DNA from 2 places in the Sphingobium sp. SA2 genome. Region 1 is predicted to be linked to the other one. Evidence: predicted binding sites of a transcription regulator. Region 1 holds the regulator's gene; the other holds the start of a gene.

Evidence for each region. Region 1 encodes LexA, which represses DNA repair genes until DNA is damaged. Its sites were predicted from a motif close to GTTCCNCNCTTGTTCT; they were not measured.
Region 2: a site for LexA is predicted at 1,453-1,468, ahead of uvrA (excinuclease ABC subunit UvrA). Genes of this name have one in related genera too.

Annotation. Positions count from the first base shown of each region.
Region 1 covers NZ_JAPMXX010000006.1:2,537,732-2,541,146, forward strand. The annotation lists gene OVY48_RS19960 (ComEC/Rec2 family competence protein) at 1-1,663, shown strand, start outside; gene lexA (transcriptional repressor LexA) at 1,654-2,325, opposite strand; partial or broken gene glp (gephyrin-like molybdotransferase Glp) at 2,398-3,415, opposite strand, start outside.
Region 2 covers NZ_JAPMXX010000006.1:2,987,031-2,990,445, reverse strand. The annotation lists gene uvrA (excinuclease ABC subunit UvrA) at 1-1,407, opposite strand, end outside; gene OVY48_RS21995 (DNA methyltransferase) at 1,584-3,415, shown strand, end outside.

The sequences.
Region 1 (3,415 bases):
TCGCTTTCGGGTGCGGTTAATGCCGCCCGCGCCGCCCAGCGTGCCGGGGGGCTATGACTTCGCGGCGCGCGCTTATTTTCAGGGGATAGGTGCGACCGGCAAGGCGTTGAAACCGATCGAGATGGTGAAACCCGCGACGGGTGCGCCGCCGCTGCGGGCACGGCTGTTCGCGCATATTGCCGGGCAAGTGGACGATCCGGCGAAGGGTATCGCCATCGCGCTGGCGACCGGCGATCAGGGGGCGATTGCCGAGGTGGATGCCGAAGCGATGCGCAACAGCGGGTTGGCGCATCTATTGTCGATCAGTGGGTTGCATGTGACGGCGCTGATCGGGGCGGTGATCTTTTTGTTGATGCGGGTGATGGCGTTGAGCCGCCGGGCGGCGCTCGACTGGCCGTTGATGCTGATCGCGGCCACCGGGGGCGCGCTGGCAGGGGTCGGCTATACGCTGCTGACGGGGGCGGAGGTGCCGACGGTGCGGTCCTGCATTGCGGCGTTGCTGGTGCTGGGCGGTCTCGCGATGGGGCGGGATGCGATCACGCTGCGGCTGGTGGCGACGGGCGCGCTGATCGTGCTTATCTTCTGGCCCGAAGCGCTGGTCGGGCCGAGCTTCCAGATGAGTTTTGCCGCCGTCACGGCGCTGGTGGCCTTGGCCGAACATAAGCTATTCCGCGCCTTTGCCGCTGCGCGGGACGAGGCGCGCTGGCGTAAGGTTGGGCGCATGCTGCTGGTGACGTTGGCGACGGGCTTCGTCATCGAACTGGTGCTGATGCCGATCGCGCTGTTTCATTTTCACAAGGCGGGCATGTTGGGCGCCTTTGCCAATATCGTCGCGATCCCGCTGACCACCTTTGTCGTGATGCCGCTGGAGGCGTTGGCGTTGCTGTTCGACCTGGCGGGGCTTGGTGCGCCGTTTTGGTGGCTGACGCAGCAGGCGCTGACGTTGTTGCTGATGATCGCCCATGGGGTGTCGGCCAGTCCCTGGGCGACGATGTTGACGCCATCGGTGCCCGCTTTCGTTTTTGCAGGGATGATGGCGGGGCTGCTCTGGTGCTTGCTGTGGCGCAGCCGGTGGCGCTGGCTGGGATTAGGGCCGGTGGCGGCGGGCGTCATCGCCATATTGCTGCTGTCACAGCCCGACATATTGGTGACCGGCGATGGCCGGCATGTCGCGGTGCGCACGCCTGAGGGTCGCATGGCGATATTGCGCGCGGGGGCGGGCGATTATGTGCGCGATGTCCTGTCGGAGAGCGCGGGCTATGATGGTGCGCTGGAGCCGATCGCGCGGTTGCCGCAGGCGCGCTGTTCGAGCGATTTGTGCGCGGTCGGGCTGATGGCGGGTGGTCGGCCCTGGCAGTTGCTCGTGACCCGCAGCGATATGCTGGTGGACCGCGCGACCTTCGCCCGCGATTGCGCGGCGGCAGATATCGTGATTGCCGATCGCGGTCTGCCGCGTTGGTGCCGCCCGCGTTGGCTCAAGATCGACCGCCGCCTCTTGGCGCGAACCGGCGGCATGGCCATTGATCTCGACCATGCCACCATTCGCACGGTGCGTCAGGCGGGTGACGCCCATCCCTGGATCGCGCCGATCCCCAAGCGATCGCGCCGCTATGGTGCGTCCAAACCGCGCCCGTTCGATGCGCGGCCCAGACCTCAATTATAGCGGCGGAGCAGTCCGGCGAGTTTACCCTGGATCTGGACCTGGCGCGGGTCGTAGATTTGCGGCTCATAGGCGCTGTTGGCCGGGTCCAACCGAACCCTTTGCCCTTCGCGGCGGAAATATTTGAGTGTGGCTTCATTCTCGTCGATCAGGGCGACGACGATCTGGCCCTCACGCGCGACTTCGGTCCGCTGGATCAGCGCGAAGTCACCATCGAGAATACCGGCTTCCATCATCGAATCGCCGGACACTTCCAGCGCATAATGATCGCCCGCGCCAAGCAGCGCGGCAGGAACGGACAACATCGTCTGCCCTTCCATCGCTTCTATCGGAACGCCTGCCGCGATCCGGCCGTGCATCGGGATTTCGATCACGTCGTTGGCGGCAATGAGTTGTGGTGCCGACACCTGCGGTTTGGGCGCGATGACCGGGGCCGGGATGCGGTGCATGGCATCGGGCAGCTTCAAAACTTCGAGCGCGCGCGCACGGTTGGGCAGGCGGCGGATAAAGCCGCGTTCTTCGAGCGCATTGATCAGGCGATGAATGCCCGACTTGGAGCGCAGATCCAGCGCATCCTTCATCTCCTCGAAAGAGGGCGACACGCCGCCTTCCTCCAACCGGGTTTGAATGAAGCTCAGCAATTCCTGCTGTTTGGGCGTCAACATGGCTGCGGTCCTCCGTGGAACGTATAAGGAACGCATAGGAAACAGATGAAGGTTAGTCAAGCGCCGGGTGGATCAGGGCAGGGGCAGAATTTGCACTGTGTCGCCGATGGCCGCCGGGGGGGAAGCGGCGGGGCGGCGGATCAGACAGTCGGCCAGCGCCATGGCGGCGGTGGCGGCGCTGTCTTGCGAGGTGACCGAGACGATGCCGCCATCGCTGCGGAAGGCGCGGAGATAATCGTCGCGGTCGCCGGTGGCGGGGAGGGGGGGGAAGCGAGGCGGGCTTCGTGAAGGGGGGGGAGCGCTTGCCCCGCCATATGGCGGACCAGGGGCAGCAGGAAGAGGGTGCCGGTCACGAAGGCCGAGACGGGGTTGCCGGGCAGGCCCAGGAACAGGGCCTCGCCGAGGCGTCCGGCCATTAGCGGCTTGCCAGGGCGCATGGCGATCTTCCAGAAATCGAGCGTACCGCCCGCTTGCGCGAAGGCGGGGCGAACCATGTCATGATCGCCGACCGATGCGCCGCCGGTCGAGACGATGATGTCGGCCTGGCGCGCGCGATCGAGCGCTGTGACCATGGCGTCGAGATCGTCCGGCACGATGCCGAGGTCGATGACGTCGCAGGGCAAAGCGGCCAGCATCGCGGCGAGCATGGGGGCGTTGGACGAAGGGAGAGCGCCCGGCGGGGTTGGTGCGCCGGGCGGCACCAATTCGTCGCCGGTCGAGAGCAGCGCGACTTTGAGCCGCTGTCCGACGGGCAGGTGGCCATGGCCGCCCAGCACGGCCAGCGCGATCTGGGTCGGGCCTAATCGCGAGCCTGCTTTGAGCAGGGGCGCGCCCAGCGCGAAGTCCGACGCGGCGGGGCGGACGTGGCGGCCGGAGGGAAGCGGGTCGGCGGTGGCGGTGAAACTGTCGCCGTGGCGGGTCGCATTTTCCTGAATCAGGATGGCGTCGGCCCCTTCGGGCAAGGGCGCACCGGTGAAGATGCGGCAGGCGTCGCCCGGCGCGAGCGGGGGCGGGGGTGTGCCGCCTGCGCTGCTGGTCGTGGTCACGCGCCAGGGGCCGGGCGCTTCGGCGGCGCGTACGGCATAGCCGT
Region 2 (3,415 bases), 450 kb from region 1:
GACCGCGAGCGCTTCGGGTTTGAGGCGGGCGCCGTGGCAGGTCTCGCAGGGCTGGGCGCGTTGATATTTGGACAGTTCCTCGCGCATCCAGGCGGATTCGGTTTGCAGGAGGCGGCGGTTGAGGTTGCCGATGACGCCCTCAAACGCCTTTTTGACTTCGTAGCTTTTGCGGCCGTCCATGAATTTGAGCGTCACCGGCTTGCCGCCGGTGCCGTGGAGGATGACGAGCTTCACTTCGCCGGGCAGGTCGGCCCAGGGGGTGTCGAGCGAGAAGCCGAATTCCTTGGCGAGGGAGCCTAGGACTTGCATATAGTAGGGGCTGGGCGGGTTGGACTTGGCCCAAGGGACGACCGCGCCCTTTTTGAGGCTGAGGGCTTCGTTGGGGACGACGAGTTCGGGGTCGAACTCCTGCCGCTCGCCCAGGCCATCGCAGGCGGGGCAGGCGCCCATGGGGGCGTTGAAGGAGAAGAGGCGCGGCTCGATCTCGGCAATGGTGAAGCCGCTGACGGGGCAGGCGAATTTTTCGGAGAAGACGATGCGGTTGGCGGGGACTTCCGCGCCTTTGAGCTTTTTCTCCGTTCGGGCTGAGCTTGTCGAAGCCCCGCTCTGTTCTTCCGAAGATAAGGACGGCCCTTCGACAGGCTCAGGGCGAACGGGGGTGGGGGCGGCCCCCAATTCTGCAACGGTCGTATCCGCCAGGTCCACGAACGCCAGCCCATCCGCCAGCTTCAGCGCCTGCTCAAAACTGTCGGCCAGGCGCGTGCCCATGTCGGGGGCGACGGCGAGGCGGTCGACGACGACTTCGATGTCATGCTTATATTTCTTGTCGAGCGCGGGGGCGTCTTCGATCAGCATCATCTCGCCGTCGATGCGGACGCGGGTGTAGCCCGCCTTTTGCCATTCGGCGAGTTCCTTGCGATATTCGCCCTTGCGCCCGCGCACGACCGGGGCGAGCAGGTAGAAGCGCGTGCCTTCGGGCAGGAGCATCACGCGGTCGACCATCTGGCTGACGGTCTGCGCGCTGATGGGCAGGCCGGTCGCGGGGCTGTAGGGAATGCCGACGCGCGCCCAGAGCAGCCGCATATAATCGTAGATTTCGGTGACGGTCGCGACGGTGGAGCGGGGATTGCGGCTGGTCGTCTTCTGCTCGATGCTGATCGCGGGGCTGAGGCCCTCGATATGTTCGACATCGGGCTTCTGCATCATCTCTAGAAACTGGCGCGCATAGGCGGAGAGCGATTCCACATAGCGGCGCTGCCCCTCGGCATAGATGGTGTCGAAGGCGAGCGAGGATTTGCCCGACCCCGAAAGCCCGGTGATGACGATCAGGCTGTCGCGGGGCAGATCGACATCGACGCCCTTGAGGTTGTGTTCACGCGCGCCGCGGACGGATATGTGGGTCAGCATTCGGAAAACCTCTGCTGAATAATGTGGGTAAGGCTCATGCGATCCGTTCTACAAATGTTCCGAGGAGGAATCCAGAGGGGAAGATAGGGACAGGGACGCGCAAATGCGAGGGTGGTTGCAAAAGCGCTTGGCGGGACAGGCTTTTCCCCGTTAGCTGATGCGGCAGAGGGGTAGTCGTGGACATAAAGCATTTCATACAGCGCTGGCGGAACAATGAGGGCGGCGCTGAAAGAGCCAATTTCCCCCTGTTCCTGACCGAATTGGCGCAGGTGCTGGACCTGCCCCAGCCCGATCCGGCGGGCGCCACGCATATCCATAATGATTATGTGTTCGAACGCGCCGTGTCCTTTCGGGATGCCGAGGGCAAGACCGGGCATGGCCGCATCGACCTGTATAAACGCGGCTGTTTCGTGCTGGAGGCCAAGCAGAGCCGGGAACGGGGCGGCGGCAAGGAAGTCGCGCTGCCCGCGACGCAGCAGGCTTTGCCGGGCATGGAAGTGAGCGACGCGCGCGGTCGGCGCAGCGCGCATCGCGGCTGGGACGTGCTGATGCGCAATGCGCGCGAACAGGCGGAGCAATATGCCCGCGCGCTGCCCGCCGATCATGTGTGGCCGCCCTTCATCCTGGTGTGCGATGTGGGCCATGCCATCGAAGTATTCGCCGATTTTTCGGGGCAAGGACGCAATTACCGGCAGTTTCCCGACCGGGCGGGGTTCCGCGTCTATCTGGACGACCTGACCGACCCCGCCATTCAGGCGCGGTTGCGCAAGATCTGGACCGATCCGCACGCACTGGACCCGGCCAAACATGCCGCCGAAGTGACGCGCGACATTGCCAAGCGGCTGGCGAGCGTCAGCAAGTTGCTGGAGGACCGGGGGCATCAGCCGGAGCCGGTCGCCCATTTCCTGATGCGGGTGTTGTTCACCATGTTCGCCGAGGATAGCGGCCTGCTGGAACAGGGCAGCTTTCTGGACGTGCTGTCGGACGCGCGGAGCAACCCGGACAGTTTTGCGCCGATGCTGGAAGAGCTGTGGCGCACGATGGACAAGGGCGGTTTTTCCACGACGCTGCGCAAGGCGGTGCGCAAGTTCAATGGCGGGCTGTTCGCCGATGTCAGCGCCATTCCGCTGCGCAAGGAAGAGATTGGCGAGCTTTACGAAGCAGCGAAGCATGTGTGGACCGATGTGGAACCGGCGATTTTCGGCACCTTGCTGGAACAGGCGCTGGACAAGGATGAGCGCAAGCGGTTGGGCGCCCATTATACGCCGCGCGCCTATGTCGAGCGACTGGTCGAGGCGACCATCATCGCGCCGTTGAAGGCGGAATGGGAAGGGGCAGTGCTGGGCGCGGTCGAACTGGAGCGGGAGGCCAATCCGGCGGCGGCGATCAAGGTCGTGCATGATTTCCATGTGAAGCTGGCGCAGACGCGGGTGCTGGACCCGGCGTGCGGCACCGGCAATTTCCTCTATGTCGCGCTGGAACTGATGAAGCGGCTGGAAGGCGACGTGCTGGAAGTGCTGGCGGACCTGGGCGGGCAGGAGGCGCTGGCGATGGAGACCGAGACGGTCCATCCGCGCAATTTCCTGGGGCTGGAACTCAATCCGCGCGCCGCCGCGATCGCCGAACTGGTGCTGTGGCTGGGATACCTGCAATGGCAGATGCGCAACAAGGCGACGATCAGCGATCCGGTGCTGGAAAAATTGTCGAACATCAGCGCGATGGACGCGGTGCTGAAACATGATCCCGAACGGCCCAATGCCGATGGATCAGGCACAGAATTGCCCAATGCGCGGCGGCCGGAATGGCCGGAGGCGGACTATATTGTGGGTAATCCGCCGTTTATCGGCAAGGGCGCTGCTTTAAGGTCGGCTTTAGGTGATGCCTATGTCGAGGCGCTCTGGCAGGCCAATCCGAAGATCAACAAGTCGGCTGATTTCGTCATGTATTGGTGGGACCGGGCGGCGGAGATGCTGGTGCGCAAGGGCAGTCGGCTCAAGCGCTTCGGTTT